3 regions of the Microbacterium marmarense genome follow, and region 3 is predicted to be linked to each of the others. Evidence: predicted binding sites of a transcription regulator. Region 3 holds the regulator's gene; each other region holds the start of a gene.

Region 1 (10,530 bases), on a different contig from region 3:
GCGAGGGCGCCGGTGGAGGTCTGCCTCATCTGGTGGTCGCGGTGACGAATGGCGAGCACCAGCACGCCGGCGGTGGCCCCGAAGCAGGCGAAGTTCCATGCGCCCATGGGCCCCTGGATGAAGTCGTAGCCGAGGGTCTGGATGTTGAGCAGCATGACCGCGTTGATCGGCCAGTGCAGACCGAGCGGCACCATGAACGGGTACGCGAGCGGAATGACGATCGCGAAGATGAACGGCGAGAAGCTGTTGATCGCGGCGAGCAGGTTGGCGAGCGCGGCACCGGCGTAGACGCCGATCGGGCCGATGATGAACGCGGTCATCGGGATCATGACCAACATCGCCAGGAACGGCACGAAGATGAGCTGCAGGTTGGGGGTGATGATCTTGCGCAGGCCCTTGTAAACGAGGCCGAGCACCGCAGCCATGAGCAACGGTGGGAACACCTGCGAGCTGTAGTCGAAGACGGTCAGCGGAAATCCGAAGATGGGGACGATCGTCACGTCGACGCCGAATACGACTGTCGGCTCGACGCCTTCGCCGAGGGCGAGAAAGCCGGGAAGCATCAGCACGGCCATGATGGCGAAGCCGACCCAGGGGTCTGCGCCGATCTTCTTCGAGGCGTTGTAGGCCACCATCAGGGGCAAGAAGATGAACACACACTGCCACATGAGGTTGATGAAGGCCCACGACGGGTCGAGGGTCACGCCGGGGGCGTTCCAGTCGGGAATGACGTCGAGCGTGGCCATAAGGGCCATGAAGGTGATGAAGAACGAGGCGCCGAGCAGCGCGCCGAGCACCGGGCGGAACGAGTCTGAGAGAAACTCGAAGAACGAGTCGATCCAGGCGACTTTGCCTCGCACGCCCTTCGAGCGTTCGCGTTCTTTGATCGATGCGATGTCGTCTTCGCCGCCGCCGGATGGTGCTGCTCCCCCGTCGATGTCGGGCAGCGCTTTGATGTCGTTGTAGACGGACTGCACGGCGCCACCGATGACGACTTGAAAACGGTTGCCCGCCTGCGGCACCGCCCCCATCACCCCGGGAACCGCTTCGATCGCGTTCTGGTCGACTTTTCCTGCATCGACGAGCTGAAATCTGAGCCGTGTCGCGCAGTGGGTGAGGCTCTCGATATTGCTCGAGCCGCCGACGCCTTTGACGATGTCGGCTGCGGTGTTGTCTGCCATGTCGATCTCCTCCGATGGATCAGGTTCCCACCTGCGCGGTGACTGAAATGCAGAGCAATACCGCATCGATCGTGATCGTATCGCTCTGGCCGACGGAACTCTACGAAATGTTCGGCGAACAGGGATGTTCTCGCCCGAGGTGTGCGCCTAGGCCGGTTTGGCCGCGCGGTCAAGCCTGTTGTTGAACGATCAGAACAAGTGGATGCTGGTGTCTACCCACAAGCAGAGCTAGCCCCCAAGCAGATTTCGCGCCACGCAGATCCGCCCCAAGCAGAGGAGAACGCATGTCTACCGAGTCCAGCGACAACAAGACCGCCGCCGACGAAATGCCGGCCGACGAAGACCTGCAAGAGCCCAGCACTGCGAAGGAGCCCGGCGAGGAGCCCAAGGCTGACACTCCCAGCCAGCCCGAGCCCAGCCACCAGGCAGTCGGGATCGGGGTTGTGGGTGCGCCGCTCGTGGATCCCGAGGAGCCCGCCGACGACGTAAATCCCGAGGAACCAGTCGACGACGAGGGCTGACCCCGGCGTTGCCGTCGCGACTCACGTGGTGACGGGGTCTAAATCCGAAGAGCCAGCCGTCGCGGGCTGATCCCGGCGTTGCCGCTACCGCTCACGTGGTGACGGGCGCCCGGCCAGCCTCGCGGTGCAGATCTACTGGGCGGTCTTGCGTCGCGTCGCGGAGATCGTCATCGCAGCGCCAAGAAGAAGCAATGCGCCGGCAGCGAGCAGGCTGGGCTTCGGATCGAGGCCAGACTCGGCAAGCAAAGCCGCCGACGTGGAGGCCGCACTTGACGTAACCGCAGTCGACTCAGCCGCAGTTGACTCGGTGGCGGTCTCGTCGGTTGTACCGTTGCCTTCCGATGCGGTGCCCTCGTCTGAGCCATCGTCAGTAGGGGTCGGCGTTGCAGCGGCCGAGATCGCGACCGAGTATTCCGCGATGGCGTCTGGGGTGGCCCCGTTGCTGGCGGTGATCGTGAACACGAAGGTTCCCGGGGTCGTGGGGGTTCCCGAGATGACGCCGGTGGCCGAGTCCAGAGTGGTGCCGGTCGGAAGGGTTCCGCTGGAGCTGTAGGTCGGTGCAGGGGTGCCCGTGGCAGTGACCGTGTGCGAGTACGGTGTGCCGGTTTCGCCCGCGGCGGGTGCGCTAGAGGTGATCGCGGGGCTCGCGGTCTCGACCGGAGTGGTGGTGTCGCAGGTTTCGTCGACGCTGATCAGGTTGTCGTCGAGAGTGACAGCACCGGTGAGCGCGAGTAGGCGTCCGTCGATGGTTGCGCCGGTGTTGGCGGTGATCGAGGTGTAGGCAAGTACGGTGCCGACGAATGTGGCGCTAGTGCCGATTGTTGCTGAGCTGCCCACCTGCCAGAACACATTGCAGACGCTCGCTCCGCCGGTGACGGTGATCTCTGAATTGGATGCTGCGAGCAAGGTTGATGCCGCTTGAAAGATCCAGACCGATTCGGCGGTGCCTTCAAGAACGAGGGATCCGTTCAGGGAGATAGCGCCGCCGGAGTAGACGCCCGGTTCGAGTGATTTGCCGCTGAGTTCGTCAAGGCCAAGCGGTGTGGGGGTCTGACTTGCTGCGTTGTTGTATGCGACGAGGGCGTCGGATTGGGCCTGCGTTGCCACAGCGGTGGTTGCTTCGGTATCACCGTTGATGATGCCTGGCGGAAAGCCGGTGATCGACGTGCCTGGGCTCACGCCGAGGTTGCCGTTGATGACTGAGTCACCGGTATTGGTGACAGTTGAGGCGCCAAGAACACCGAATGGTGAGGCGGTGCCGAGGTCGAGCTCTGTGGCTTCGGCGTAAGCGGCAGTGCTCGGGACGAGAGCCACTGCGAATACTGCGGTAATAATGGCGGCGGAGAAACGGACTTTTGAGGATGCCTTGAACAAGGTCGATCCCTTCCTAATAGGAGGGGCATCCAAGGTCAACGTTTTTCAACAGCGTATGCGCCTAGGGCATGTCTATCACCGATTGGTCGTGACCGGCCCTTTTGTAACCTGATCGACGCACAAACTTGTCCGCACGCTGGTGTTCGGAAGGATTTTCGTCCGAGTGGAGCCTGGTAATCACCGTCAGAAAGGTGCGGGGTCGAATTCGGCATCGGTGGCGAAGTGCACGCCGCTGGAGGAATGGTCGGGATAGGTACGGCCAGTGGGACTGGTCCATTCCATGACTCCGCCCGGCTTTTGCACGACAGTCCACGGGGTGTGGTGTTTCAAGGTGTGGTGACGCCGGCACAAATGCGCAAGGTTCGAGACAGCGGTTTTTCCGCCGTGCGCCCAGTCGATGGTGTGGTCGATATCGCTGCGCGCGGTGGATTGTCGACATCCGGGGAATCGACAGTGTTGGTCACGAACCGCCAGGAGTCTGCGCATTTTCTTCGTTGGTTGGTATCGGTCAACGGCGAGAACCGCGGCGGAGATCGGATGGGTGAGTATTCGGTCCCATCCGGGTGCGTGTCTCGCGAGTTCGCGCGCGGTGTCTGGGTCGATTGGCCCGTGACCGGCAAGTGCGATCGAGTCGAACGGGTCATCGACGGGTGAATCCAACAGGGTGAGCACCGGAACCGTGACTTGCACGGTGGCTCGAATGCTGGCGAGCCCCGTGTCGCGGGTGCCGATGTGTGCAACAGGGTCGGAGGCGAGGAGCAGATCGGCCAGGAGGTCGGCGCGAATCGCGTCGAGGCTGCGACGAGCGTTGAGGAGCTCAGCCACGTGGGCGGTTGCGCGTTGCGCTTCGTCAGTAGCTGCGCGTTGCGCATCTTCCGCAGGGCCTTCGCGCTTCGCAGCGCGCGCCGCTTCACGTGCGTCGTTTATCGCCTGCGCGTCGGCATCCGACACCTCGCGTGCCATCTGGGTGAGACGATCATGGATGCCGTGGATGATGACCGCGGGGGCAGTCACGTGCAACTCGGCCATGCCGTCGTCAAGATCACGCACCTGCACGGCCCGAGAAGTCGCGGCCGCAACATGTCGTTCGCGGATCGTCTCGTTCAGAAACCACTGCGCACGCCGCTTCGCGACCGGTCGCAGTCGGGTCACGGTCTCGGCTTCGGCGTAGGGCAGAATGCTCGACTCGTACTCCGCGATCAGCTCGGGTTCGGTGATGCGGTCGCCTGCTTCAACGATCGCCTTCGCGTGGGCCAGCGAGATGCGCCCCGCGGCGAGCGCGCTGGTCGTCTCGGGAAACACCTCGACCATGCGCGCTGATTCACCGAGTTGCCGTTGCACGGTGCGGTCAGATACGCGTAATGCGGCAGCCAGTTCTGCCGCCACACTGCGGTGCGCGAAGTCTGCGTCAGATTGGGAGGCTTCAGCATCCGCCCACTCTTTTGCAATCGCCGCCGCCTCTGCGAGCGCACGAGCCTCACGTGCCTGCAACCCCGCAATCTGGCGTCGAATATCGACCACGTCACGCACCACCGAAGCAAGGCGCTCGGACGCTATCTCAGCGGGAGCAGTAGCGGTGCGGGACATACCTCAATGATGACAGGGGCCTCGGACATTTGTTCGAATGTCGGCAAGGCGAGTGTGGAGAAGGGTGGATGCTGCGCCCCAGCGCGCAGCGCTGACGCGTGCCAATGGCCAACCATTGCCAGACAATCACCACCCGTGATGGAGCGGCCTACCCATACTTCCACCGCACCGGGGCGACCTCATCGAGGAGGCAACGGCCGCAGGCTGTTGTCACGCCAGAGGGTACGGCTCCAGGGCATCTTTGGAGTCCTGCAACCGCTCGAGCCCCACCCCACCTGTGGCCGCTGTGGCCCCTGTGGCGGACGCGTTGCGCGTCGACGCGAGTGTCAGCGACCACGGCACATACCCCTCTCCCCAAACCGTGCGCGCTGTGCAAACACGGCCCCAACGGGCCTTTCCGCATGAGGTTCGGGTTCGGGCGTCCGAAACTGAGGTCATGAGCGATTTCCACTATCAGAGCGCTCTTGCCGCCGCGCACACCCACGCGTTGGAGTGGCTTGGCTCACTGCATACTCGACCGCTGCCTCCGCGCCTCGACGAGACGGCGATTGCGGCGTCGCTCGGCGAGATTCCGGGCGAGCCGGAAGACGTCTCGACGACGATCGACCTGCTCGCGGAGCGGATGGAGCCCGGGCTGACAGGAATGGGTTCGGGGCGGTTCTTCGGCTTCATCATCGGTGGGGTGCATCCCGCCGCGCTGGCTGCGGACTGGCTGGTCTCGGCATGGGATCAGAATGCGGCCATGGGCGCCGTCACCCCGGCCACGGCCGCCGCTGAGCGGACCGCCGGCCGATGGCTCCTCGACCTGCTCGGCCTGCCGGCTGGCTCTTCCGGAGGATTCGCGAGCGGCGCGACGATGGCGAACTTCGTCGGGTTCCCCGCCGCACGTGGCGAACTGCTGGGGCGGCTCGGATGAGACATGGACAGAGGGTTTGCTGGGTGATCGCGGGCGAAGAGGTGCATCTGTCGCCCGGAGCCGCACTGCGCTACGCGGGACTGCCGCAGCCCGAGCTCGTCGCGGCCGATGCTCAGAGCCGCATGATCCCGGCCGCCCTAGAAGCGGCGCTCGCCGCTGACCCGACGCGGCCGACGCTCGTGCTGCTGCAGGCTGGCGACATCCATTCCGGCGACAGCGACCCGTTTGCCGAGCTCATCCCGATCGCGCACCGCTACGGCGCGTGGGTGCACGTTGATGGAGCAATCGGACTCTGGCAGGCGGCGTCACCCTCACTACGGCATCTCGTAGCCGGGGTAGAACTTGCCGACTCGTGGACGACCGACGCCCACAAGACACTCAACGCGCCCTACGACTGCGGCCTGATCATCGTGCGGGACGAGCGGGCGCACCGCGCAGCGATGGCCATGCACGGGCCGCACATCGACGACTTCAACGACGGTCTCGGCCAGCCTTTCGACTTCGTGCCCGAGATGTCACGCCGCGCGCGAGGCGTGCCCGTCTGGGCTGTGCTGCGCTCCCTCGGCCGGCGAGGAGTTGCTGAGCTCGTTGACCAGATGGCCCTCCGCGCACGCGAGCTCGCCGTGCGCATCGCGGCGCTGCCGGGCGCGGTGACTTGCACGAGGATCGCTATCCGGGCGTCGCTTGCCAGATGCCCGTCTACGTGCGGTGCCGATCTGCCGGCGCAAGGGACGAGAGACGTGCTTGGCTCCGCAGCGCGCGCTGTCATGCCGGGCGTAGGCGCGCATGTCGCCCCCATGGCTTACGCTCGCGATTGATGCGTATTATTACGACTGCACCGAAGCCCGACCTATGGCGAGTGGCTTCTGAGCTCACGATCACCCCGACCGGGGACGACCTCGGCTCGCGTGCTGCGCGGCGGCTCGTGCGCCTTCGACGGCGGCGAAACTGGTGGTGGTTCGGAGGCGCGACGGTTGTCGCCTCCGCGGCGGGCGTTTTTGCCGCACTCCTCCAGCACCCCGTCGCGAGTTCAGCCCTCACCGTTCTAGCCGCACTCGGCGGCGCGATTGCCGCCGCTGCCGGGACTGCGCAGTTGCGCGCGGGAACCTACAGGCGGTTGACATCCCGAATGAGGCGAGGCGCCACCCCCGCGTGGTGGGTGTTTACTTCGCTTGCGTGGGCGGTGGTCCTGTCAGCGGGCGTGGCCGCAATCATCACCGTGACATCTGAGGCGTCATTTTCCTCGGTTGAATCCCTCGTGTCGACCAAACTGACGGCTTTCATGCTCGGCTTCGTGGGTATGTTGCTCAGCGCCGCGAGCTCGGCATCCGTGCCGCCATTGCTGTCTGCCTCTCCCAAACCGCGACCGTATCAAGCGCACTGGAGCCAGCTGACCTGGACCGCGTCACTACTCGCGGCGACGCTCAGCGCGATGTCGCTCGCTCTGTATCGCGGCCAAGACAGCTGGGTCTTTGAAGTGACGGTCACGATCGGATTCGCCTTCATCGCGGCCGTTCTCGCCTGGCATGCACGGGCGCTCCACAACCTCCGGTCTCAACGAGAACGACTGCTCGATGGCTTGGCTGCGGCCTACGAGCTCATGACGGACAGCGGCAATACGGACGCAGCCACAACCCGCGCGCTGCTCGCACTCCGCGCACTCACCGTTCCGGACCCGTTTCGCTCGCAGTCTCCGGCTGCCCCGCCTGCGGCAACCGGCTGGGAGATTGCGGAGGTTGTCAGCATCTTGTTGCATGCCTATGGATACGGCGACATGCCGGGATCGGTCACCAACAGAGCTCTACTAGCCGGCGAGCTCGGGCAGCCGTTTCGCGACGTGCTGGGCGCGGAGAACACAGAACTGCGAGTTGCAGGGTGTGATTTCATATCTCGGACGATCGAGTGGGCATCGCGGAACACTGCCACCGGCTAGCGCCGCTTGCCATGAACAGCCCGGTCAGGATCCTCAACCGGGCCCGGTGGGACGCGGGCCCGCTGGGGTGCTGTCTGCGCTGCAGAAGGCGATCGGTCCAGCTCCGGCCGCCGAGGCGATCGCTGGTCTAGGGGCCAGCGACGATGAGCTGGTGAGCAGAGCAGGCGTGCTTTTCTTCGCGGTGAGGTCAGTGGCCACGCTCGCGCGAGGCAGCCGTGAGCGCTCCGAATATGCGTGAGCTCTGGTGGCGGGCGAGCGACTGGCAAACTTCCGCGATATCGAACCCGGTGATGAAGGCCGCTCTGTGCGCGAGGAATCTATACTCCTCCCAGCCCGTCGCGGGCTATGCGTGGCTCGGAGTTGAGCCAAGGCGAGCTGCAATCAGTCGGTTTCGCGAGTTTTGGCGCGCTGAAGACGTTTATGCGTCTCAATTCGCTTAAGGAGGACGATGGCGCTCGCTGCCGCCGCTCTTGGGTCGACGGTAGTTGCTGCGCGCCATTGCCCGTCGGTGAGGAGGGGGCGGCTAAGGAGCCGCAGGTCGAGTGCGGCCCGAATTTCTCCAGGCTCGAGGTCGGCTATCCGCACACCATCAGGGAGACCGGGCACATACGATTCTTGAGTCCCCCGAACCATCCAGGTCGTTTTCCCGCGCCACTTCAACTTCGAGGGGGATTTACGCACCCTCTTGTCAGCACGAGATTGCGTGCCAGTGGAGGGGCTCACGCCCTTGACAACTGGGGTAGGCAAAGCGCGTGCCTCCAGATCTGTGCCACTCATGGCCGTCACTCTACTCCCGCTGGGCTGATAGCGCGCTTAGGCCCTGCGTTTCTCACATATCGGATATGGATCAGGCTGCGCAATATCCATGAGGTCCCGGCGCTTCCCAGTACGACCGTCATGAGACCCGTGACAACTATCCAGGCGACCGAGAGGCCTGCGGGCGTTAGAGCGCCCGCGAATACCGAAAGGGCGAGCGCGCACAGGGTCAAGAAGACCACCGCGGCATTGGTCACCCGAGCGACCAGCACCCCACCCCAAACCGCATCGTTGCGTCGCGCGGACATCGCCACCAGAGCAATGGGGAAGGTGAGCAAGATCTGAAGGAGTCCTTCACTAGCTCCCGTATTCGCGGGCGAGAGGCGCAGACACTGGTCGGCGGCGCTCCCTACCAAGCTGTCACAGGCCGCGAGTGCCGCGCTCACCTGAGCTGCAGCGATGATCCCAGTAACGACGAGTGTGGCCAGCGCGGCCGCGGTCGCAACCGCCATAGAGCCAGGTGTGCGCTCATAGTAGCCAGCCTCAAGTTTGGCATCGCGAGCGCCAGACGCGCCTCTCAGATAGAGGTGTGCATGCCGCTGCCCGCGGAGAATCGCGGAATCGGACTCGACAGCGTCGATCGCGGCGGGCTCAATTCGACGCCCGAGAACGTCGAGAAGCCGAAGCCGCGCCGCGTAGTACCCTGGAGGGCCAGCGATCTGCAGATGATAGCTCGCGGCGCGGGACGCGTTTGTGAGGTCGTGTGTGATCACACTCGCCGGCACTCCCGCAAATCGACGTATGGCATCGAGCAAGCGGAGACCGAGCGTGACGAGGCTCGCGGCATTAGTTATTTTCCCACCGCTGGTGTCTCCGCTCTCGGACAACGCGCCATCCGTCTCCAACGCAACAGACCCCGAACCGAAGAGCTCCGGGACTACGCGCCTCTCGACAGTCAGCCGGACGGACTTGGACTTACCACTTGAATGTCGTTCCAGTCGAACGCAGATCGGATAGTTCCACACGAGTTCGCCGATCAGACTGCAGAGTTCAAACATTCGCTGCTGGTTGGCGCCGCGCGAATCGAGAAGGAGGAAGTAGAGCAACTCTGCTTCCTCATTCATCCGGGCAGTCATTGCAGGGTCATCGGCGGGGCCATGATCGTTGGCTATAAGCCGCCAGACGCGAGCCGCGAGGCTTTCGACGTCATCTGGCGATCCGTACGCCAACGCTCCGAGCGGATTCGCGGCCATATACAGACGTTTGATGCAGCCCGCGAGATGCTTGAGAGTCTCCGCTCTATTCATCGACGAGACCCGAACTCCTGCGGAATCGATGAACGCTAAGCCACTTTCCAAACGGCCCTTTGCACTGAGAACCATCGGGATCGGCACGCTCCGTCCCCTGGGCAAGCCACGGGGGCTGATGAGGAATGTCGTCCGAATCTTTAGCGAACGCGTATATGCCTCGACGCTCTCTGTGATCCGCGCAAATCTTGCTTCAGGCTCAATCACCGCTCTCTGAAGCAGCTCGGCGTCACGTAGGGACGACCAGGCGTCTTTCGGTGACGTACCGGGTGCCGCTGGAACGAAAAGTCGGTTCGACGATTCTCGTTTGGCTTCCACAAGTCTCGCGATTCCATACGCGAAGCCGAGGGCGCAAACAATCGCGATGCAACACCACCACACGACGGATCGCGGCAAGTACGGGAATGGCCAGGATTCGCCAAGGATGCCGACGCGCCGCACCGCGGCTTCGAAGGGGTCTTTGACCAGCTCGATCACGACGACCGCTACAAGTGCCAAAGCAATGGAAAGAGCGACAAGTATCAGAACGGCCTTCCACCAGTCGCGCATCTAATCTCCCCAGTTTGTTGCCCAGACCTCGGAGACTACCGGAACCGACTGCCCTGGAAGTTCAAAAACTGATCGCTGCTCCCGACAGTCCGCTCGACCGACTCTTCACTGGGGATCCCCGAGGATCGCTTTGCGCGCAATGCGCGTGGTGAGCGTGCATTCTTGCGATGCAGCGCTTCGGCGAACGCAGATGTATTTGATTCGTCGGGAGGCTTGCAGTCGGGATTCCCGTCGCTGCTGGCACCTACTCGGGGGTGGAGGACTCCGGGTCGACCAACGTGCCGTTCTCCACGAGAGCCTCCACTGCGAGAAGCGGAATCGTAGGGTCTACCTCGGGTAGCTCATCCAGAGCGAGCGTCTCGAGCCGGGTTCGACCGTTGTCGTCCTCGTACCTCAGGAACTCCGC
Region 2 (10,530 bases), on a different contig from region 3:
CCGATGACTTTGCGGGGTTCGATGCGTCCGCTGGCGAGCAGTGCGGGGGTGCCCACCGGGCCCCAACCTCCGCCTCCGGTGGCATCGAGGAATCCACCCGCAAGGCCGATCGGTGCGAGAAAGCGCAGCCGCAGTGGCTTCGAGCGGTCGACGCGCGGGAGTGAGCGAAACGTGAAGCGAATGAGGATGTAGATGCCGAGGCTCAGCAAAATGAGGCTCATCAACGGACGCGCCGCGTCGGTCGACAGGTTCGACAGCACGGTGGCTCCGGCGAAGGCGCCGATGGCTCCGGGAATGCCGATGCGCAACACGACCTTCCAGTCGACGTTGCCGAATCTCCAGTGCGAGAACCCCGAAGCCAGCGTCGTGCCGATCTCGGCGAGGTGCACTGACGCGCTCGCCGCGGCGGGGTTCGCACCGATGGCAAGAAGCAGGGTGGTCGAGGTGACGCCGTAGGCCATGCCCAGTGCTCCGTCGACGAGCTGCGCGCCGAGGCCCACGAGGGCGAGGAGTACGAGAGTGTGCATGGCCACCTATTCCGGCTAATTCCGACTGGATAGGTAGGTAATCAATCAGAGCCCGCGGGATGCCGCAATAAACGTGTCGCAATATGTCGCGGGCAAGTCGGTCACGGCCGTCAGGTGCAGCGCGCGGCCGCGGCCCGCGCAGCCGGCGTTTCGGCGCTTAGCGCCCGCTGATCCAAGACGACGGGTCGTCGGCGAGCGCGCGAACTTCGGCGGGCAGGTCACCCGTCGCGAGCTGCGCGAGTGAGGTGTCGTCGAGCACGCGGCGCACGCTCGCGCGCAGCGCGACCCACAGCGTCACGAGGTCGCTATCGGCGGCGGGGTACTCGAGCTCGCTCGGTCGCTCGTCGCGCACGAACACCAGGGGGCCATCGACGGCTCGAATGACATCGGCGACCGAGATCTCGCCGGCGGGTGCTGCCAGCCGGTATCCGCCACCCGCTCCGCGTCGACTCTCGACGATGCCCGCTTTGCGCAGCGCCGACAAAATGCCCTCAAGAAAGCTCGCCGGAATGCCCTGCTCGCTGGCGATGCGCTCGCCGGAGATGCGTTGTGGGGGTATCTGCTTGGCCGAGACCTGCTCACCCGGCACCCGCGGGCCAGACCCCTGTTCGTCCGAACCACGCTCACCGAGCGAACCGCGCGCGAGAAAGACTGCCGCGCGAACGGCGTAGTCAGCTCGTGCCGAGATGCGCATAGAGTCCTTCGGTTGCGGTAGACGCAGTCAATAGTCGCGTGGCCAGTAGCTCGAGAAACGGTTGCTCGCGTTGATGGTTCGGATGCCTTCCATTCTGCCCGGCAAGCGGGATGTTCGAGGCCACAGACAAAACGAACGTCCCGCCCCCGATTGCTCGGGGACGGGACGTTCGTTGGGGAGGCGGCTAGCGCTGGGGAGGCGTGCTAGCCGACGTCGTGTCCTGCACGCTGACGACGAATCATCAGTGCGCCGACACCAACGGCGATCAGGATCGAGGCAAGAGCTGCCCAGCCCATCACGATGCCGGTGTCAAGACCTGTCACGGGCAGTGACGACACCGATGAACCATCCGACGCCGTTGCGCCGTCGGTGTCAGTGTCAGTGTCAGTGTCGGTCGAACCCGAATCGGTGCCTGAACCCGAGTCGGTGCCCGAGTCAGGGTCAACCGGGTCGGTCGGGTCGACAGGGTCGGTCGGGTCGACAGGCTCTTCTTCGATCGCCACGGTGAACGCGGAGGTCGATTCGGAGCCTGAGCCGTAGCCGGCGGCGACGAACTCGTGCTCGCCCAGCTCGGCGTCGTCAGGAACAACGGCCGTGAACGATACCGAGCCGTCGTTCGAGACGACCGAGCCCAGGTCAACCGGGTCGGAGTACATCGTCAACGACACCGACTCGCCGGTGCGGAAGCCGCTGCCGGTCACCGTGACGGTGTCGCCGGGAGCCGCCGAAGCGGGGCTGACGGTCAGCGTGCCGGGTGCACCGGTCGCTTCGAGGCAGGGGTCGCCCTGCACGCCAACCTCGGGCACCGGGGTGCCGTCGGTGACGCCGTCATCTTCGCGAAGCGTGATCCATGCGAACGAGTCGCCGATCGTGACGCCACCAGCGGTGGTTGCCACGTTCGCCGTGTAGTTCGTGGTCGCGCTGCTGCTCTCTTCGGTGTCTCCGGTGTAGGGAACTTCAACCGCGGTGCAGGTCTCGCCGGGAGCGAAGGTGACCTGCTGCACGACACCGGCGATCTTCGCGGAAGCGAAGCTGACGGCGCTGAAGTACATGGTCGAGGTCTCTTCTGCGGGGCGCGACAGGTAGATCGGCACCTGCAGCGTTGACGGGCCAGCACCCTCATCGACGATCACGTCGCCAACCGAGACAACTGGTCGAGTCGATACCTCGGCGGTGCCGATGCTCGCGGGCTCAAGCAGAGCCAGGTCGCTCAGCATGACGCCACCGTCTTCGTCGGGAGCGATGAAACGCACCTGGCGAACGTCGGTGAGGTCGATGCCGGTGAAGTCGCCGACAGGAATGGTGATCTGCTGCAGCAGCACCTTGCGCAGCGGGTTGCCGCTGCCCGGAAGCACCGTGAGCGCGTCGCCGTACTCTGAAGCAACAACCGATGCCTTCGCACCTGAACCGTCGACCAGCTGGATCGTGATCTCAGTGCTGGTGGCTACGGTTTCGTCGGGCGAGATGCGCAGCGAGAGGTTCTCGAATGCGGTTGCATCAACCGAACCGCCGGGCACCGTCACACCGAGCTCTGCCGGGTTCGACGAGCTGGTGTAGGTGAAGTGCATCGCGGTGGTCGACGGCACGCCAGGCGTCTTCGGGTTCGACGACGTGCGTGTCACGCTGCCCGCGTTGCCCCAGTCAGGAGCCTGCGCGAAGCCGAGCCCGTTGATGCAGTAAGGCAGCACTCCGGGTACCGGTGTTGACGAGATGCCCTCACAGGTGACGTAGGTGCCACTGCCGCGCAGGTCATAGGTCGTTCCCGGCACATCGAAGTTGTCGATGTCGAAACGAGTGGATGCTGGCTGGGTTGCGCTCACACGGATGTCAGCGAAGTCGAGGTCAGCCGGCTTCGCATCGGTGCCATCGAACATCGGCAAGAACTCGTCAGCGCCACCGAGGGTGAGGCGGAAGAACGCAGCCATGTAGGCGTTGCCCACGGCGTACTGCTCTGCAGCATCCAACCGAGTGTCTGAGACGGTCGAGCCGCAGGTCGCGTCAGTCTGCGAGCGGTCGTAAATGCCCCAGTCATCGCTCACGTTGTAGGGGTACAGGCCCGGGGTCCAGATGGTGTTGAAGTAGTTGTGGTTGGTGCCCATGATCAGCACCGATGAACGCAGCACGTCGTCGTCGTAGGAGTGACGCGAGTCGTTGATGTACTTCTGGCCCATCTGGTCTTCGACGTCGCCATCGCAGTAGGGGAGCAGGGTCGCGGTGATGACTCCGGGAACCGCGATGCGGCTGTAGGAGGTCGGCGCGATCGGGAGCACGGAGTTGATGCCGAAGGGCTCGTCTTGCTCAGCGTTCAGCACCGCTGCGCGCATGATTCCTTCGCCGCCGCGCGAGTGGCCCATGAGGCCCACGTTGTCGAGGTCGAGGCGGCCTGTGAGCGATGCCGAGACGGGAACAACAGCGTCGTCGGGGGAGACGAACGTGCCCGCGTTGGCGTCACGCAACAGGTCGAGGTGGTCGATGACGAGCTGGCCACGAGCAAGGGCACCGGTGTCGTCAGAAAGCGAGCCGTCGAGCGCGTTGACCGCGTTGGCCGAAACCGACACAACCGCGTAGCCCTGGCTGGCGAGGATCTCTGCCGCGTCGTTGTAGCCGAGGTAGCTGGGGATCTCGTCTTGGTCTTCACCACACGGCCAGGCGAGCGGGTTGCGCGTGCCGTTGGCGCAGGTGGAGTGGCGACCGTGGAGGAAGACGACCACGGGCAGTTCGCCAGTGGCACCCTCGGGCATGAACACCGCGGCGCGCATTTCGCCGAGACGGTCGAAGCCCGAAAGCTCTACAGCTTCGTCACCGAGGTCGTAGTCGAGGCGCTCGACCGCATAGTCACCCATGGCGCTCGGGTCTGCGGCCAGTTCGGGTACCTCAGCGGCGAGCGGAGCGAGCAGCGACTTCATCGCGAAAGCATCGACGTCGACATCGACTGATTCGCTGGGGTTGCCCTGACCTGCCCAGCCCTGCAGCACGTCGTCGGTGCTGACGACTTCGGGGTCGGCGGTGGTTGCCGAGAGCGTGAGGCCGTCGAGGGATTCGGTGGCAAACCCGAGGTCGAGGTCGTCGGCCCACAGGGTGGGGACGTCGGCCGTGATCTCGAGCGGCTCGTCGAGGGTTTTGACTACTTCGTAGCCACCCGCGACTTCGGTGATCGTCCAGTCGTCGCCTTCGGCTACGACGCCGGTCTCTGCCGCAGACGCAGGCAGGCCGACGAACATGGATGCAACGGTTGTACAGGCGGCAGCGGCAAGGACCGCTTTGGTTATTCGCGTGCGAAACACAGTTCTCCTGGGGGGAGGGATGGGAAGGGGGAGTGGAGCAAACCGACGTCTCGCCCGCCCAATGCCAGCGGCGGTGAGCCTACGCTGGCTCGTCCAAGCTAGCGGCGCAAATGGTTCTCATCACGAGTGGAAACAAAATGGAAACGTTTCGCAACGGTTGTGAAACGCACCCGGAATTACGGGTGGGATGCGCTTTCCGCCATGACGCCCGTGCCCTGCCAAGAATTACGCTGGTGAGGCGCGAAATTCGGCGCAGCGCCCGACTGAATCGATACAGCAGAACCCCTCTGCAACACCCGTGCACGCTGCGCCAGCTCGAACGACTCAGCAGAAACGACTCGGCGCGAGCTCGAAGTGACTCCGCGCTAGCGGGAGCGCCTCTGCACCAGCCTGACCCCTCTGCACCAGCCTGCCCCCTCTGCACCAGCCTGACCCCTCTGCACCAGCCAACGACTCACCCCGAACGACTCACCCCGAACGACCCACCCCAAACGACGCACCCCGACGACTCACCCCCGACGACCCTGCGCCCGCTAGAACGGTGCGGTGCCTTCGTCGCTCGGGCGGAACGCCACCACGCGGCGCTCGGGGTAGACGTCATACTGCCGCCCGGTGGGCGAAGTCCATTGCAGTGCGCCGCCACTGTCGGCGATCTGGGTGACCGTCCAGCCGCCGTGATGCTTGACGCGATGATGCCCTCGGCAGATCGGACTCAGGTTGTCGAGTGAGGTGCCGCCGCCGTCTTCCCATGCGACCGTATGGTCGATTTCGCATCTGACGGCGGTGAGTCCGCATCCCGGTGCCATGCATCTGTCGGCTCGCCACCTGACCAACCGCCTCAACGAAGCGGGTGGTCGGTATTGGTCTCGCCCGACCGAGAGAACCATTCCGGTCTCTGGGTGGGTGAGCACCCGCATCCACCCGCTGTCTCCACCGCACAGCTGCTTCGCCCGATCGAGTGGGATAGGCCCGATGCCCTCGACCTCGGCCGGTGCGAGCCCGGCGGCTGCGCGAGCGTCTTCGTCGTCGACCAGCAACGCGAGCGCGGGCACCGTCACCGTGACGTTCGCTCGAATGCCCCGCGTGACCGGTGAGCCATCAGCGACCTCACCGTCAATGAGCAGGTCGCACAACACGTCGGACCGCAGCTGATCAAGGGTGCGGTGTTCGCCGTCGACCTCGAGCATCGCCTTGGCCATCGCGGTTGCGCGCCCGTACGCGGCGTGAACCTCAACGGCAGGAGCCAGGATCGCTAGCCAGGCCATGCCGTCATCGCCCGGCGACACGTACGCACGCCGTTGCTCAAGGGCTTCTTCGTGCCGCTGCGGCAGCGTCACCGACCGCGCAACCTCAACCAGCCGGTTCACCTTGCGGCGAAACGTTCCGACCGGCTCGGCCTCGGCGAGGGTGATCGCCCGCGGCAGCAGATCATCGCGCAACTCGGGCTCTGCCTTGTCGACGGCGTCAACCAGAATCTCGGCGTGCTGCTGCGTCATGCGCGCTGCGCGCATCGAATCGAGCACCGTCGGGTAACGAACCACGACCGCATCGGCGAGATGCAACAGGTTGCTGGCTGCCGTTTCGGTGACGCGCAATGCGGCAGCGAGTTCAAGCCGAATGCCACGCTCGACGACGTCGGTGAGTTCGCGGCCGTGCCGCGCAGCATCCGCCAATGAAACCTGATGCACTGTGACGAGAGCTTCGAGCTGAGCTGCCGCGATCTGCGTGATCTGCGGGGCGAAGCCGACCACGTCGTCGATGCCATCCGCGGCGCGCTCGGCGTCTTCGGGAGTGGGGCTCGAACTGTCGATCGACATAGCTAAAGACTAGAACATACCTACGACACTCGGTCTCGTTGGGTGGTCGCTGTGGACACGGGCGCGAGAAGCCGAGTTGGGGAGGATAGCGCACCCCCAAGCGCTGTCAAGTGGCTTGGAATCGGCTCGCCATCGGCCTTGACTAGAGGCATGCCTACAGTCAGCGACTTCATCATCGATCGAGTGCAGGAATGGGGTGTCTCGCGGGTCTTCGGTTACCCCGGTGACGGCATCGGAGAGTTCGACGGGGCCCTCGGGCGCGCCGAGAAAGCCGGCGAGGGGCTGGAATACATCCGCCCCACGCATGAAGAGCTCTGCTCACTCATGGCCACCGCGCATGCGAAGTTCACCGGAGAGGTGGGCGTTTGCATCGCCACCTCGAGCCCCGGGGCATTCCACCTGATGAACGGTCTCTATGACGCGCAGATGGACAACCAGCCCGTCGTCGCCATCGTCGGCCAGCAGGGTCTCGCCTCTGCCGGCACTGCCACACTGCAAGAGAACAACCTCGAGCGGGTGTTCGCCGACGTTGCCGCCTACGTGCAGACGGTGACCACTCCGCAACAGGCGCAGGTCGTCGTCGACACCGCGTTTCGCACCGCGATCGCGCGGCGCCAGCCCACGGTCATCGTGCTGCCCCACGACGTGCAGGCGCTTGACGCTGAGGCTCCGCAACCTGAGCACTGGGTCTCGCGCTCGAGCGCGAAGCCCGCGTCTATCGAGATCACCCCACCGGCAGACGAGATCGCACGCATGGCGAAGATCATCAACGAGGGTGAGCGTGTGACGTTCTTCGTGGGCGCGGGCGCGCAGGGCGCCACCGCCGAGGTGCTCGAGGCCGCCCGACTGGCGGGTGCCGGCATCATCACCGCGCTTCGCGGCAAAGACGTGATCAGCTCTGACGTTGCCCATCACACGCAGCAACTCGGGCTGCTGGGTTCGCTGCCGAGTCTGCATCAGATGCAGCGCTGCGACACGCTCGTGATGCTCGGCACCAACTACCCCTACGGCGAGTTCATGCCCGAGACCGGCCAGGCGCGCGCGGTGCAGGTCGATCTGCGTCCCGAGCACCTGGGCACGCGGTACCCCACCGAACTCAACCTCTGGGGTGATGTCGCCTCGACCCTGCGCGCCGTGATTCCGCAGCTCACCGAGAAGACCGACCTGTCATGGCAAGAGAAGGTCGCCGAAGAGATGGTCGGCTGGGAGCGCGAGATGCAGGCGCAGGCGATGGTGGACTACTCCGACGGGGTGAACCCACGCCGAGTGTTCTACGAACTCAACGAGCGCCTGCCGCACGGCGCCATCGTCACGGCCGACGCGGGCACCTCGGCCGATTGGTATGGCCACCACATTCGGCTGCGCGAGGGCATGCGCGGAGATCTGTCGGGCCGCCTCGCCACGATGATGGCGGCGATGCCGTACGCGCTCGCCGCGAAGTTCGCCTACTCTGACCGCACCGTGGTGTGCACGATCGGCGACGGCGCCTTTCAGATGCTCGGCATGAACGAACTGATCACGATCAAGAAGTACATGCACCAGTGGCAATCGCCGCAGCTGATCATCGTCGTGTTGCACAATGACGACCTTGCGCAGGTGTCGTGGGAGATGCGCACCGAAGACGCCAACCCGCTGTGGGAGGGCTCGCAGAACGTCGAGTCGGTCGACTATGCCGGGTGGGCCGAACTGGTCGGGTTTCAGGGCATTCGGGTGAAGAGCGACGATGAGGCCGCGCCCGCGATGGAAGCGGCTCTCGCGCACCGCGGCGTGACGCTCATCGACGCGTATGTCAGCAAGAACGTTCCGCCGCTGCCGCCCCACATCACCGCGGAGTTCGCGAAGAACACCGGCATGGCGCTGCTCAAGGGCGACCCGTCGGCGGTGAACGTGATTCGCGATTCGGCCGAAGCGCTCGCCACCCAGACGGCGGAGCGGGTCAAAGGCGCACTGCATATTGGCGACCGATGACGGCGCGACAGGTCACGCTGCGCGACGGCCGCAGCCTGGGAATGTCAGATCTCGGTGACCCCGTCGCTCGGCGACTGGTGCTGCTGTGTCACCCCTCGCCCGGCGCGAGCGAGTTCGACCCCGATCCGCTCATCACTACGCAGTGGGGAGTGCGCGTGATCGCGCCCGAGCGGCCGGGGTATGGCGCGAGCGACCCGTGGCGTCGCGATGCCGATGCCTCGTTTGCCCGTCACGCCGACGATATCTCGAGCTATCTGCACGGCGTCGAGCGCCAGGCAGCGATGCTCGAAGGCGTTGATTACGGCTCCATCGGAGTGGTGGGATGGGGCGCCGGCGGTCTCGTGGCGCTCGCGCTGGCGGCGCAGCATCCTGAGCTTATCGATCGGGCGGTGCTGGTTGATACGCCCGCTCCCGAGCATTTTCCTGACGAAGTGTCGGCCGATGAACCGTTCACGCCGTCGATGTTGGGAATCTCAGAGAGTGAGCCCAGTTGGACAGCGGCGAGCAGTCGTGTTGAGCGGATGCTGACACTCGCCGCGCGGCAGGGCGATGCCGGCGTTCGTGGTGATCAGCTCGCATTCGACCAGCGTGACTGGCTGGCTCGGCTCGACCGCGTTCGCGCCGAGACCCTGCTCGTGTATGGCGAGGATCACCCCGAGGTGAGCACCGACATCGATGGGCGCTGGTTTCGTCAACGGCTGCTCGACGGCCGCACGGTGCGAGCCGAGGGTGCGGGGCTTGCGATCGCGACGCACTGGCGCAAGATTCTTGCGCACGTCGCACCGCAACACGGAGACGTGCCGCGTTCTCTGCGGGGACGCCGCCGAAAGGCGCGCTCCGCTACGCTCACCGCATGACCACTTCTGCGCCCGGATCCACACCGCCTTCTGCGAACGACGCCGCGTTCACCGAGCAGACCGCCGCATCTCAGCCCGCTACGCGAGGGCGCTCAGCGCTCGGGCTGGCCGCGGTGATCGTCGCCGCGGTTGCGCTCTTGCCCGCTGTGCTGCTGGTATTGATCTCGCTGATTCCGGGAATGAACCCGGTGCTGTGGCTGCTGATCGTCGTGCTGCCCGTTGTTGGGCTGCTCGGGTTCGTGGCGCTGATTCTCGGCATCATCGCCCTGGTGAAAGCACGCCCCGGCGTCTCGAAGACGCTGCCCATTGTTGGCACCGCGCTCGGCGCGTTCGCCGTGCTCGCACCGGTGAGCCTGGTGTTCGGCTGGTGGGCTTAAGCGCCGATCACGTCGATCGTGGTGGTGGGCGTTCGAATCGGAAACCGCACCGTCGCGATGGTGCCGCGCTCTTCGGGTGATTCGAGCGAGACCGTGCCGCCATTGCGGTGCACGAGTTCTGCCGTGATCGCGAGACCCAAGCCGGTGCCGGGGGTGTTGTTGCGCTCAGCGTCGGGTGCGCGATAGAACCGCTCGAACACGTGCGCCAGCGCTTCTGCGGGAATGCCCGACCCGGTGTCGGTGACCTTGATCACGGTCGCGGCATCTGTGACGAAGGATTCGATGGTGACCTGGCCGCCATCGGGCGTGAACTTGATGCCGTTCGACACCAGGTTGCCGATCGCACGAGCAAGGTCGCTGCGCACGCTCGTCACGCTGCCGTCGAGGGCACCGACCTGCAGTGCCACGCCGCGGTTCGCGGCGAATGGTGACTGAATGCGCACGACGTCTTGAACGATTTCAGCGATCTGCACCTGCTCGCTGATGCCCCTCTCATAGGGCGCCTGCGCAGCACGGCTCAGTGACAACAGGCCCTCGACGAGCTCGATAAGACGGTCGGCGTTGCGGGCGATGATGTCGACCCACTCGCGCTCGGTGCCGCGCAGCTCGGTGGAATCTTGCAGCATCTCGGTGTAGCCGGCGACACTCACGATGGGGGTGCGCAGCTCGTGGCTGGTGGTCGCGACGAAGTCTTCGCGCTGGCGTTCGAGCTCGATCTTCGCCGCGAGCACGGCGCTTCGCTCGCGCTCGGCGGCGAGCTGTTCATCGGCTGCCCGCACGGCTTCGCTGACGTCAACGATCTGCACCGCGATGCGGCTGCCGTCACCATCGACCGCGTTGGCGACGACGTTGATCGTCTCACGGCCCGCAATGCGTTGAAACGACACCACGTCGCCGCACTCGAGCGCTGCCTTCGCCTGGTCGGCCAGCTCGCCCTGCCAGCGGCTGTCGGCACTCACCTCGTCGGCGAGCACCGCGGCGGCAGCGCGGTTCGTCCAGCGCACGA
Region 3 (10,530 bases):
ATGACGTCGAGCACCTCGTTGATCATTTCTGGGTCGAGCGCGCTCGTCGGCTCGTCCATCAGAATCAGCTTCGGGTCCATCGCAAGTGATCGAGCGATCGCAACGCGCTGCTGCTGGCCGCCGGAGAGCTGTGCGGGCATTTTCTGCGCCTGGTTGGCAATGCCGACGCGATCGAGCATCGCCATGGCCTTTTCATCAGCGGCCTTCTTCTTCATCTTGCGGACCTTGATCGGACCGAGGGTCACGTTCTCAAGGATCGTCTTGTGTGCGAAGAGGTTGAAAGACTGAAACACCATGCCGACATCCGCGCGCAGGTGTGCGAGGGCCTTGCCTTCTTCTGGCAGCTTGGCGCCGTCGATGGTGATCACACCAGAGTCGATCGTCTCGAGTCGGTTGATCGCGCGACAAAGCGTGGACTTGCCAGACCCGGAGGGCCCGATCACCACGACAACCTCGCCGCGATTGACGGTGGTGTTGATGTCTTTCAACACGTGCAAGTCACCGTAGTGCTTGTCGACGTGCTCGATTACGACGAGCGGCTCGCCTCGTCGAACGTTGATATTCGATGTACGAGGCGCAGGCGCCGCAGATTCAGGTGTCGCCATAAGTTCACCCTAGGGGTGAAGCAGGGTCTACACACCCCTGGTGGACGCGACCTTTACCGAGTTGTAACAGGAGTGGAACGTGAGGATTCAGTCAGTGGAGCGCTGGGCGAACGCAGTCTCGTAAAGGCACACGCTGGCCGCGGTGGCGAGATTCAATGACTCTGCTGCACCGTAGATGGGCAGGCGCAGCGACACATCGACCATCTCGAGATGTTCGGCTTCGAGACCGCGAGCCTCGTTTCCGAACAGCCACGCTGTCGGCCTGGCCAATCGCCCGCGCGCGGCGAGGAAGTCCTCTCCGCCGACGTCGGCAGCAATGACCTGCATCCCCGCTGCACGAGCACGCTCTATCACCGTGGGAAGCTCGACGCCCACCGCGACGGGAAGGTGGAAGAGCGATCCCGTTGTGGCCCGCACAACTTTCGGGTTGTGCGGGTCGACCGTGCGGCCCGTGAGCACGACGGCATCGGCGCCGACGGCGTCAGCGGCGCGGATGATCGTTCCCAGGTTGCCGGGGTCGCGTACCTCTTCGCAGATGACAATCAGCTGGGGCGACGCGGCAAACACATCGCGCACCGACGTGGGCGACTGTCGGGCGACTGCGACTATGCCTTGTGGGGTAACGGTGTCAGCCATCGCGTCGAGCACCGACTCCGTGGTGAGAACGACCTCAAAGCCCGCGTCGCGCGCGGCATCTCGAACGTCGGCGTGTCGTTCCATGGCGGCCGGAGTGGCAAACAGCTCGACGACTGATTCTGGTCGGTATGCGAGAGCCTCTCGTGCAGCCTGCGGCCCTTCCAACAGGAACAGTCCGGTCTCGTGGCGCGCGCTGCGCTTGGTGAGCTTTGCGACAGCGCGCACTCGCGGGGAACGGGGGTTTTCCAGCACACGATCACCCTATCGCGCACGGGTGTCGGCAACGCGAAAGGCGCCCTCCCGAGGGGAGGACGCCTTTCGTGAAAACTTACGCCTTAGGGGCGTTGACGTTCTCGGGAAGTGCGCTCTTCGCGGTCTCGACCAGCGAGGCAAAGGTCGCCGGATCGTTGACTGCGAGGTCAGCAAGCATGCGGCGGTCAACCTGCACACCTGCAAGGCCGAGACCTTGAATGAAACGGTTGTAGGTGACGCCGTTCTGACGTGCAGCCGCGTTGATCCGCTGGATCCAGAGGCGGCGGAAGTCGCCCTTGCGCTTGCGGCGGTCGCGGTATGCGTAAACGAGGGAGTGAGTGACCTGCTCCTTCGCCTTGCGGTAAAGACGCGAACGCTGTCCGCGGTAACCGGATGCGCGCTCGAGGATGACGCGACGCTTCTTGTGGGCGTTTACCGCCCGCTTGACTCTAGCCATTTCTTCTACTTCCTAAATGTGTGCGTCGGTGCTCAGAGACCGAGGAGCTTCTTGGCGGTCTTCGCGTCGCCGGGAGCCAGAACCTGCTCCTGGTTGAGGCGACGAGTGCGACGGCTCGACTTGCCCTCGAGGTTGTGGCGCATACCGGCCTGCTGCTTCATCAGCTTTCCGCTACCGGTCACCTTGAAGCGCTTCTTGGCACCCGAGTGGGTCTTCTGCTTCGGCATCTCTTTCTTCCTTCGTTTCACTTCCCGCGCGAGCGGGAGTCGGGATCCCGCATCGCGGGAGTGTGGGGCCCTACTCGGCGGGAGCTGAGTCGGGTGTGTCTGTGGGAGAAGCGGTGCGCGCAGAGCGTGCCGCTTCTTTGTTTGCAGCACGCTGGGCGTTCTGCTCGGTCTTCACCTCGGACTTGTTCTTGTGCGGGGCGACGACCATGACCATGTTGCGACCATCGATCGTGGGGTTCGATTCGACCGTTCCGAACTCAGCGACGTCTTCTGCGAACTTGCGAAGCAGACGCACACCCTGCTCGGGTCGTGACTGCTCACGGCCACGGAACAGGATCATCGCTTTGACCTTGTCGCCAGCCTGCAAGAAGCCCTCGGCACGTTTGAGTTTGGTTATGTAGTCGTGAGCCTCGATCTTCAGACGGAACCGAACCTCTTTGAGGACCGTGTTCGCTTGGTTGCGTCGAGTCTCTTTGGCTTTCTGCGCGGCCTCGTACTTGAACTTCCCGTAGTCCATGATCTTGACAACCGGGGGCTTCGAGTTGGGGGCAACTTCGACCAGGTCGAGGTCGGCCTCCTGAGCGAGGCGCAGCGCGACCTCAATGCGGACGACGCCGACCTGCTCACCCGCGGGTCCTACGAGGCGGACCTCTGGGACGCGGATGCGGTCATTGGTGCGGGGATCGCTGATGCGGAACTCCTCTTCGTACTGTGAAGGCAACCACAGCACGGTTGTGATGTGGTTGAAAGAGGGTTCACTCCACCCACTCGACGCTTCTGCGCGAGCTTGCACCCGGACCCATATGTATCCACATGGCTACCCCGGCCGCATGACGGTCGGGGCGGAGTGCTTGACCCGGTAGCCTTGAACGGCAAGCGCGGGTGGGATGAAATCCTCTTTCAGTCTGGAGCAGAACGCTCCAGAGCCTTCATGAGTTTAGCAGAGAGAGTGGCGTGGACACGATTCGAGACAACAACGGCCAGATTGATGGCCCCGACACGTCGCCGGCAGCCGCTCACAATGATGATCGGCACGCCCACTGGGAAGAGCAGGAACGCGCGGCAGCGTCCGCGACCCGAGACATCGCCGACGTGCCCGCTGTCGAGGTCATCACGACAGCCTCGGTGCATCTCATGAGCGCCGCCGCCGTCAAAGTCGGACTTGCCGATGACCCCGACAACCAGCGCGATCTCGACGAAGCGCGCAAGCTCATCAACGCGCTGGCAGGGCTCATCACGGCGGGGGCACCCGAGATCAGCGACATGCACGCGCGTTCACTACGCGACGGCCTGCGCTCACTGCAGCTGGCGTTTCGTGAAGCGTCGCTCGTTGAAGACCCGATCGGCAAAGGTCCGGGCGAAAAATGGACCGGACCGGTTACGTAGCCGCTCCTCCAAGAAGCTTGACGCTCAGCGAATCGACAAGAACCGCGACGCGATCGTCGGCGGCCCAGCGAGTCGCAAGGCGAGAGAGCACCGCGTCAAGCTGATCGCGCTCCAGTCCGGCGACTAGCTCCAGGCGTACAACAAGTTCGGGTCCCCGCAGCCGTGCGGACGGATCCCCCGCTGCAACGCTCAGGTCAAGCACCGTCAACTCGGTGCCGATGCTCGATTGCAACGCCAGAAAGACTTCGGGTGCGGCGAAGCTCGGCTCCCAGGGGTGACCCTGTGCGATGGCCCACACCGCGGGGCGGCGCAACACAAACTCGGTTTCTGAGGCTGGGTCGATCACGATCAGGTCAGTGTCTTCGGCGGATGCTGCCAGAGCGGTGCGCACACCTTCCGCTGGAACGGGTCGTGCCGTCGCATCCCATCGTTTCATCGCCTCGACCGAGCTGAACACGGGCAACACCCGGCGGCCGTCCGGAGCAGCGACGGTGACGATGGAAAGCTCTTGCGTCTTGTCGACCGCGAGCCCGTGAGCGCCGATTCCCTCGTCGCCCTTCTCTGCGATCAACGGGATCAGCAATCGGGCTTCGCGATACGCGTCGACGACAGCTACCTGATCGCCGACGCCGGCATGGAAGGCCTCAAGCGCCCTCAGCAGCGCGGGATCGGCGGAACCATCGTCGCCCGAGTGCGGGTTGGCGCTGAAGCCCCTCCCCTCCCATGGCACACCGGCTGAATCCGCGTGGGGATCGTTGCCAAGTGGGTCAGGACCGTCAGTGCCCGGCGACATCCAGCGCCTCGGCCAGTGTGAAAGCGCCCGCGTAGAGGGCCTTGCCCACAATGACCCCTTCGACGCCAAGCGGTACGAGCTCGCGCAGGGCGATGATGTCATCGAGACTAGAAACGCCTCCCGACGCCACGACGGGCTTGGGCGTTCGAGCGGTCAGCTCGCGCAGCAGCTCGACGTTGGGGCCCTGCAAGGTGCCGTCTTTCGTCACGTCGGTGACGACGTAGCGGCTGCAACCTGCCTCTTCGAGGCGATCGAGCACCGTCCACAGATCGCCACCTTCGCGCGTCCAGCCGCGCGCCGCGAGGGTCGTTCCACGCACATCGAGCCCCACTGCGATCGCGTCGCCGTAGCGACTGATCGCGTCGGCTGCCCACTCGGGGTTTTCGAGCGCGGCCGTGCCGAGGTTGATGCGCGCTGCGCCGCTCTCGAGGGCCGCTTCGAGGGTGCGATCGTCTCGAATTCCGCCGGATACCTCGACCTGCACGCCTCTGACCTGCTTGATCACCTTGCGGATGATCGCAGTATTCGTGCCGCGACCGAATGCGGCGTCGAGGTCGACCAGGTGAATCCAGTCGGCACCGCTGCGTGCCCACTCGAGGGCGGCATCCACGGGGTCGCCGTAGCTGGTCTCGCTGCCGGCCTCCCCCTGGGTAAGACGCACGGCTTTGCCACCGGCAACGTCAACAGCGGGCAACAGGATCAACTCGGGTGTTGACGAGAAATCGTTCATGGCTCCTTGTGCGGGAAAATCGCGGAGGCATTTACCTGCGCAGACGGCACGATTTCAGAGGGTAGTCCTGCTGAGCCCGTCGAGCCAATTGGAGAGCAATTGGATGCCTGCATCGCCCGACTTCTCCGGGTGGAACTGGGTCGCAGAAAGCGGCCCGTTCTCCACCGCGGCGAGGAACGGCGCCCCATAGTCACACCAGGTCAAGGTGGGTTTCGGAAACGGCGGTTGCACGTCGAGCGTCCACTCTTGCGCGGCAAACGAGTGCACGAAATAGAAGCGCTCGTCTTCGATGCCCCGAAACAGACGCGTCCCCTCATCAGGAGTGACAGTGTTCCACCCCATGTGTGGCAGCACGGGGGCGTCTAACTCGGTTACCGCACCGGGCCACTCCCCTAAGCCCTCGGAGTCGGCCCCTCGCTCGACGCCGTGTTCGAACAACACCTGCATTCCGACGCAGATCCCAAGTACAGGACGCCCTCCGGCGAGCCGACGACCGATCAGCTCGTCGCTGCGGGTCGCGCGAAGTGCGTTCGCTACGGCGCTGAACGCCCCGACCCCGGGCACAAGCAATCCGTCCGCTTCGAGCACGAGGGAACGGTCCGACGTCAGCCGTGCGTCTGCACCAGCAGCGTCCAGCGCTTTCACCGCGGAGTGAACGTTGCCCGACCCGTAGTCGAGCACTGCAACCACCGGCTTCGAAGTCACAGTGCGCCCTTCGTGCTGGGAATACCATCGACGAGCGGGTCCAGAGCCTTGGCCTGGCGAAAAGCGCGCGCGAAAGCCTTATATTCCGCTTCGGCGATGTGGTGTGGGTCACGCCCCGAGATAACCCGAACGTGTACGGTCAACGCCGCTTGGAACGAGATCGCTTCGAAGGTGTGGCGTACGAGTGAGCCGGTGAAGTGGCCGCCGATGAGGTGGTGCTCAAATCCGACGGGCTCGCCGGTGTGCACCAGGTAGGGGCGGCCGCTGACGTCGACAACCGCTTGCGCCAGCGCCTCGTCGAGCGGAACGAGTGCATCGCCGTAGCGAGAAATTCCGGACTTGTCTCCGAGTGCCTGGCGAATTGCTTGCCCGAGCACGATCGATATGTCTTCGACCGTGTGGTGTGCGTCGATGTCAGTGTCGCCTGATGCGCGCACGGTGAGATCGGTGAGCGAGTGCTTGGCGAACGCCGTCAGCATGTGGTCGAAGAAGGGCACGGTCGTATCGATGTGACTGCGGCCGTTCCCATCGAGGTTGAGTTCGAGCTCAACGGATGACTCGCTCGTGGAGCGCCGGATGGATGCCGTGCGTGGGGCGCGAGAAGTAGCTTCGGTCATGACGCTGATCCTATCGACGCCAACGCGTCCAAGAACGCGGTGGTCTCTTCTTCGGTGCCGGCCGAAACTCTCAGGTGGTGAGGGATCCCGACGTCGCGAATCAAAACGCCACGGTCGTAGAGCGACTGCCATAGGGCTGCGGGATCAGCGACATCGCCAAACAGAACGAAATTCGACCAGGATTCGTAGGGGCGATACCCGAGTGCTTCGATGGTCGCTGAGATTCGATCCCGCTGCGCAACGATCTCATCAACCATCTGCAGCATCGTCGGTGCGTGACGAAGCGCCGCACTCGCGGCTGCTTGAGTAAGAGCGCTCAAGTGATAAGGCAACCGAACCAGCCGCAACGCATCGACGACGGCAGGGTCAGCGGCGAGGTAGCCGACCCGAGCACCTGCAAAAGCAAACGCTTTGCTCATCGTGCGCGAAACGATGAGCCTCTCCCGACCGGGGAGCAGCGTAAGCGCAGAGCGCTCCCCTTGCGGCGCGAACTCGTGATACGCCTCATCGACCACGACGATGCCGGTTGACGCCTCGTACACCGCCTCGATCACATCGAGACTCACGGGTGTGCCCGTGGGATTGTTCGGCGAACAAAGAAAGACAACGTCAGGTTGCGCCTCGCGCACCTGAACGGCGGCGTCGGTCGCCGAAATCGAATAGTCCACCTCCCGCCTGCCCGCGAGCCAAGTCGCCCCGACGGCTTGACTGAGCAGCGGATACATCGAATACGTCGGCGCAAAACCGAAGGTCTTGCGCCCCGGACCAGCAAAGGCTTGGAGAACGTGCTGCAGCACCTCGTTGGAACCGTTCGCTGCCCAGATGTTCTCGGCTGTCAATCCGTGACCGAGATAGTCCGCGAAACCTTCTCTCAATGCGACAAAATCGCGATCGGGATAACGGTTCACTTCGCGCAGTGCTAACGCGATCGAGTCCATGATGTCGTCCGCGACCTCTTGCGGCACGGGATGGGTGTTCTCGTTCACATTCAGCGCTATCGGCAACGGCGCCTGCGGTGCACCATAGGGCGTCAAGCCGCGTAAATCATCGCGGAGGGGCAGATCTTCCAGACGTACACTCACTCGGCCCATCGTAGGCCGTGTGACTAGGAGCCGGATGAGTATTCAGCCGGTACCGCCAGTCGCTGACCGACAAGAACGTTGGCACTGTCGAGGGCATTCAACCGCACGATGGCATCAACCACGTCGCGCGGGTCTGCCGCCGGGGCCACCTCTTCGGCGATGGACCAGAGCGAGTCGCCGGTTCCGACGGTCACGCTCTCGTAGGAGACCGACGCCACGCCGGAGTCTCGAGACGCCATTGCCGCACCGCCACTGATGACCGCGATACTCAAAGCGATCACGAGCGGCAATGCAGCCATGGCAGCGAACACTCGCCGTCCACGCACGGTCAACCGCAGCTTGGTGGGCTGGCTCGACGTTCGCGGCGCTGAGACTGACGCGGTCGGCGAAAAGGCTGTGATGGCGATAGTAGTCATGGCGGGTCTCCTCGACTCAGGAAGATTCGACTGGTGGAAGATTCGCAGGAGCGGATCGACCAAGTGGTCATGATGTGAATCTATATTCCGAACGTATCTTCGATCTAATTGGGTGTCAAGTGCCGTTTCTGATTTGCGACTCTCGAACGCGACACGCGCATGCGCTCGTGCGTTCGGGGGCTAAATCCGGATACGGTTTCGATAGGAGAACCCCACCACGACCCTCCGACATTCGAAGACCGATGCTGGTCACGGCTGCCGGAGAAACCAGACAGGAGCCGAAGATGAGCGATGCGAGTGGGCGCGAGAAACCGCAAACCCGTCGGCGCAAGAGCCTCAGCGACAAGCAGATGGCGATCCTCGAAGTCATCCAGCGTGCGATCGCGCGCAACGGGTATCCGCCGAGCATGCGCGAAATCGGCGACGCCGTCGGCCTGAAGTCGCTCTCTAGCGTCACCCACCAGCTCAACCAGCTGGAGTTGAGCGGATACCTGCGTCGCGATGCCGGAAAGACCCGCGCGATGGAAGTGCTCATCGACCTGCCCGGCACCGCCACCGAGAATCCCGCCGACAGCGCACCTACTGTCGGTGACGCCGCGATGGTTCCGCTGGTCGGGCGCATCGCGGCAGGCGTGCCGATCACCGCCGAACAGCACGTCGAAGAGATCTTCCCTCTTCCTCGTCAGCTCGTCGGCAAGGGCGAGCTGTTCATGCTCAAGGTTTCAGGCGACTCGATGATCGATGCCGCCATCTGCGACGGCGACTGGGTAGTCGTGCGCTCGCAGAACGTTGCAGACAATGGCGACATCGTTGCCGCCATGCTCGACGATGAGGCAACCGTCAAAACCTTTCGTCAGCGAGACGGCCACACGTGGCTGCTGCCACGCAACTCCGCGTTCGAACCGATTTTGGGCGACGATGCCGTCGTTCTCGGCAAAGTGGTTGCGGTGTTACGCGCTGTCTAACCCCCTCCACTAGTCTGGCGTCACCAAGATTCTTAGGGGGCACGCCATGGCATCAGAGGTCGAGAAGCTACGCGCTGAGTTAGAGGAGTTGCGTCAAGAGAACGCAGCTCTCAAGACAGCATCATCAGAACCCGTTGCCACGGGGCCGGCGAAGCCTGCCAGGTCGCGAGCGGGATGGTGGCGCGCTGCGCTGTCGGCCTTTTGCATCATCCTCGCCGGCTTCATGGTGCCGGTGTCGGTCGTGGCCAGCTGGGCGCGCGTGGAACTCGTCAGCGAAGATGCTTTCGTTGCCACCTTTGCACCACTCGCCGATGACCCAGGCGTGCAGGCTCTGATCATCGATGAAGCGGTCACCGCCATCGATGCCTCGATCGACGTCGAGACCTACACCGATAGCTTGTTCGACGGGATCGCGACCCTCGACCTTCCGCCTGCCGCGCTCACCGCGCTTGATCTGCTTCGTGCCCCGGCAGCATCCGGCGTCGAGAGCCTGATAGAGACCGGGGTGACGAGAGCCGTCGAATCAGACGCGTTCGCGAACGTATGGCGTACGGCTCTGGTAGCGAGCCACCGTGCATTGATAGCGACCGCCACGGCAGACGATACTGATGGCGTCGTCACGATCGCCAACGATGGCACCCTCGCCATTCAGCTCGGTCCCATCGTCGAAGAGCTCAAGTCGCAGATGATCGACCAGGGAATCGGTGTCGCAAGTTTGATTCCCGCGATTTCGACCTCAATCGATATCGTGCAAAGCGATGCACTGGTGTTGGTAGGCACCATATATGCGATCGCTGTCGCAGTGGGCTGGTGGCTGCCGGTGATCTGCCTCGCGCTCTTCGCGATCGGCATTGCGCTTGCCCGCCATCGCTCGGTCGCAGTGCTGGGCACGGGCATCGCGATTGCGATCGGCTCTGGCCTTCTCGCCGCCGGGTTCGCCGGCGCAAATGCCGTGCTGGGTCTCAACGCCTCTGCCGTGGGCATTCCGAGCACCACGCTGAGCACAATCTTCTACGCCGTGGTCGGGGCGATGCAAGACACGGCTGTCGTTCTTACCTTCCTCGGAGTCATCATCGCTTTGTCAGGCTGGATGGCGGGACGATCGCGTCACGCCGCACGAGCCCGCGCTTTCAGCGCGACGCTCTCGACTTCGGCACGCGGTTCGCTGCAGCGCAGCGGTATGAATACGGGCCGATTCGGCGAGTGGATGTACCAGCAGCGACTGCTGGTACGCGCCATCATCCTCGTACTCGCTGTGTTGCTTGTGTTCGCGTTGCGACCGCTGTCGATCGGCGACATCGTGTTGGTAGTGGTGCTCGCACTTGCAGCCTGGCTCGCCGCGACACTGGTGCAGCGAACCCCCGATGACGCGGTGGCGTCGTTGCCGACTGGCCTCGACGATCCTGCCGGAGAGGGCGACACTCTGGTCCTCGACGACACCGTGCCAGACGCTGCGGGCGCAGAGCTGGCCACCGTGACGCCGAGCGACGCTCAGACTCAGAAGCTGTCGTAGCAAGCCGAAAGAGGCGGATGCCGCAGCCTAGACGCTGCAGCATCCGCCTCTTCTCTGGTCACTCAGCCGTCGGTGGTCACGCCGGCATCGCGAAGCACTGCGAGCACGGTGTCGTGATTGTTGAACGCGTAAAGGTGAATCCCCGG

What was found. The regulator LexA, encoded in region 3, represses DNA repair genes until DNA is damaged. The targets are predictions, from matches to a motif close to TCGAACANNTGTTCGA.
Region 1: the regulator LexA is predicted to act here: its motif matches at 4,685-4,700, upstream of WDU96_RS06070 (HNH endonuclease signature motif containing protein).
Region 2: the regulator LexA is predicted to act here: its motif matches at 6,333-6,348, upstream of WDU96_RS13475 (HNH endonuclease signature motif containing protein).

The regions. Positions count from the first base shown of each region.
Region 1 is NZ_JBBDGL010000001.1:1,326,889-1,337,418, reverse strand. Features, by position in the region: gene WDU96_RS06085 (glucose PTS transporter subunit IIA) at 1-1,181, opposite strand, end outside; gene WDU96_RS06080 (hypothetical protein) at 1,466-1,702, shown strand; gene WDU96_RS06075 (ice-binding family protein) at 1,835-3,076, opposite strand; gene WDU96_RS06070 (HNH endonuclease signature motif containing protein) at 3,260-4,663, opposite strand; gene WDU96_RS06065 (pyridoxal-dependent decarboxylase) at 5,100-5,579, shown strand; gene WDU96_RS06060 (pyridoxal phosphate-dependent decarboxylase family protein) at 5,603-6,397, shown strand; gene WDU96_RS06055 (hypothetical protein) at 6,397-7,512, shown strand; gene WDU96_RS06050 (hypothetical protein) at 7,559-7,750, shown strand; gene WDU96_RS06045 (hypothetical protein) at 8,295-9,521, opposite strand; gene WDU96_RS06040 (hypothetical protein) at 10,369-10,530, opposite strand, start outside.
Region 2 is NZ_JBBDGL010000005.1:138,484-149,013, forward strand. Features, by position in the region: gene WDU96_RS13460 (sulfite exporter TauE/SafE family protein) at 1-527, opposite strand, end outside; gene WDU96_RS13465 (RrF2 family transcriptional regulator) at 685-1,221, opposite strand; gene WDU96_RS13470 (hypothetical protein) at 1,425-4,442, opposite strand; gene WDU96_RS13475 (HNH endonuclease signature motif containing protein) at 5,039-6,322, opposite strand; gene WDU96_RS13480 (thiamine pyrophosphate-requiring protein) at 6,473-8,290, shown strand; gene WDU96_RS13485 (alpha/beta fold hydrolase) at 8,287-9,147, shown strand; gene WDU96_RS13490 (hypothetical protein) at 9,144-9,524, shown strand; gene WDU96_RS13495 (ATP-binding protein) at 9,521-10,530, opposite strand, start outside.
Region 3 is NZ_JBBDGL010000004.1:18,469-28,998, forward strand. Features, by position in the region: gene WDU96_RS11715 (amino acid ABC transporter ATP-binding protein) at 1-605, opposite strand, end outside; gene WDU96_RS11720 (TrmH family RNA methyltransferase) at 693-1,493, opposite strand; gene rplT (50S ribosomal protein L20) at 1,570-1,950, opposite strand; gene rpmI (50S ribosomal protein L35) at 1,983-2,177, opposite strand; gene infC (translation initiation factor IF-3) at 2,248-2,898, opposite strand; gene WDU96_RS11740 (DUF1844 domain-containing protein) at 3,162-3,563, shown strand; gene WDU96_RS11745 (SseB family protein) at 3,556-4,356, opposite strand; gene priA (bifunctional 1-(5-phosphoribosyl)-5-((5-phosphoribosylamino)methylideneamino)imidazole-4-carboxamide isomerase/phosphoribosylanthranilate isomerase PriA) at 4,340-5,086, opposite strand; gene hisH (imidazole glycerol phosphate synthase subunit HisH) at 5,141-5,791, opposite strand; gene hisB (imidazoleglycerol-phosphate dehydratase HisB) at 5,788-6,408, opposite strand; gene WDU96_RS11765 (histidinol-phosphate transaminase) at 6,405-7,499, opposite strand; gene WDU96_RS11770 (LysM peptidoglycan-binding domain-containing protein) at 7,514-7,906, opposite strand; gene lexA (transcriptional repressor LexA) at 8,191-8,871, shown strand; gene WDU96_RS11780 (coiled-coil domain-containing protein) at 8,918-10,384, shown strand; gene WDU96_RS11785 (methylenetetrahydrofolate reductase) at 10,447-10,530, opposite strand, start outside.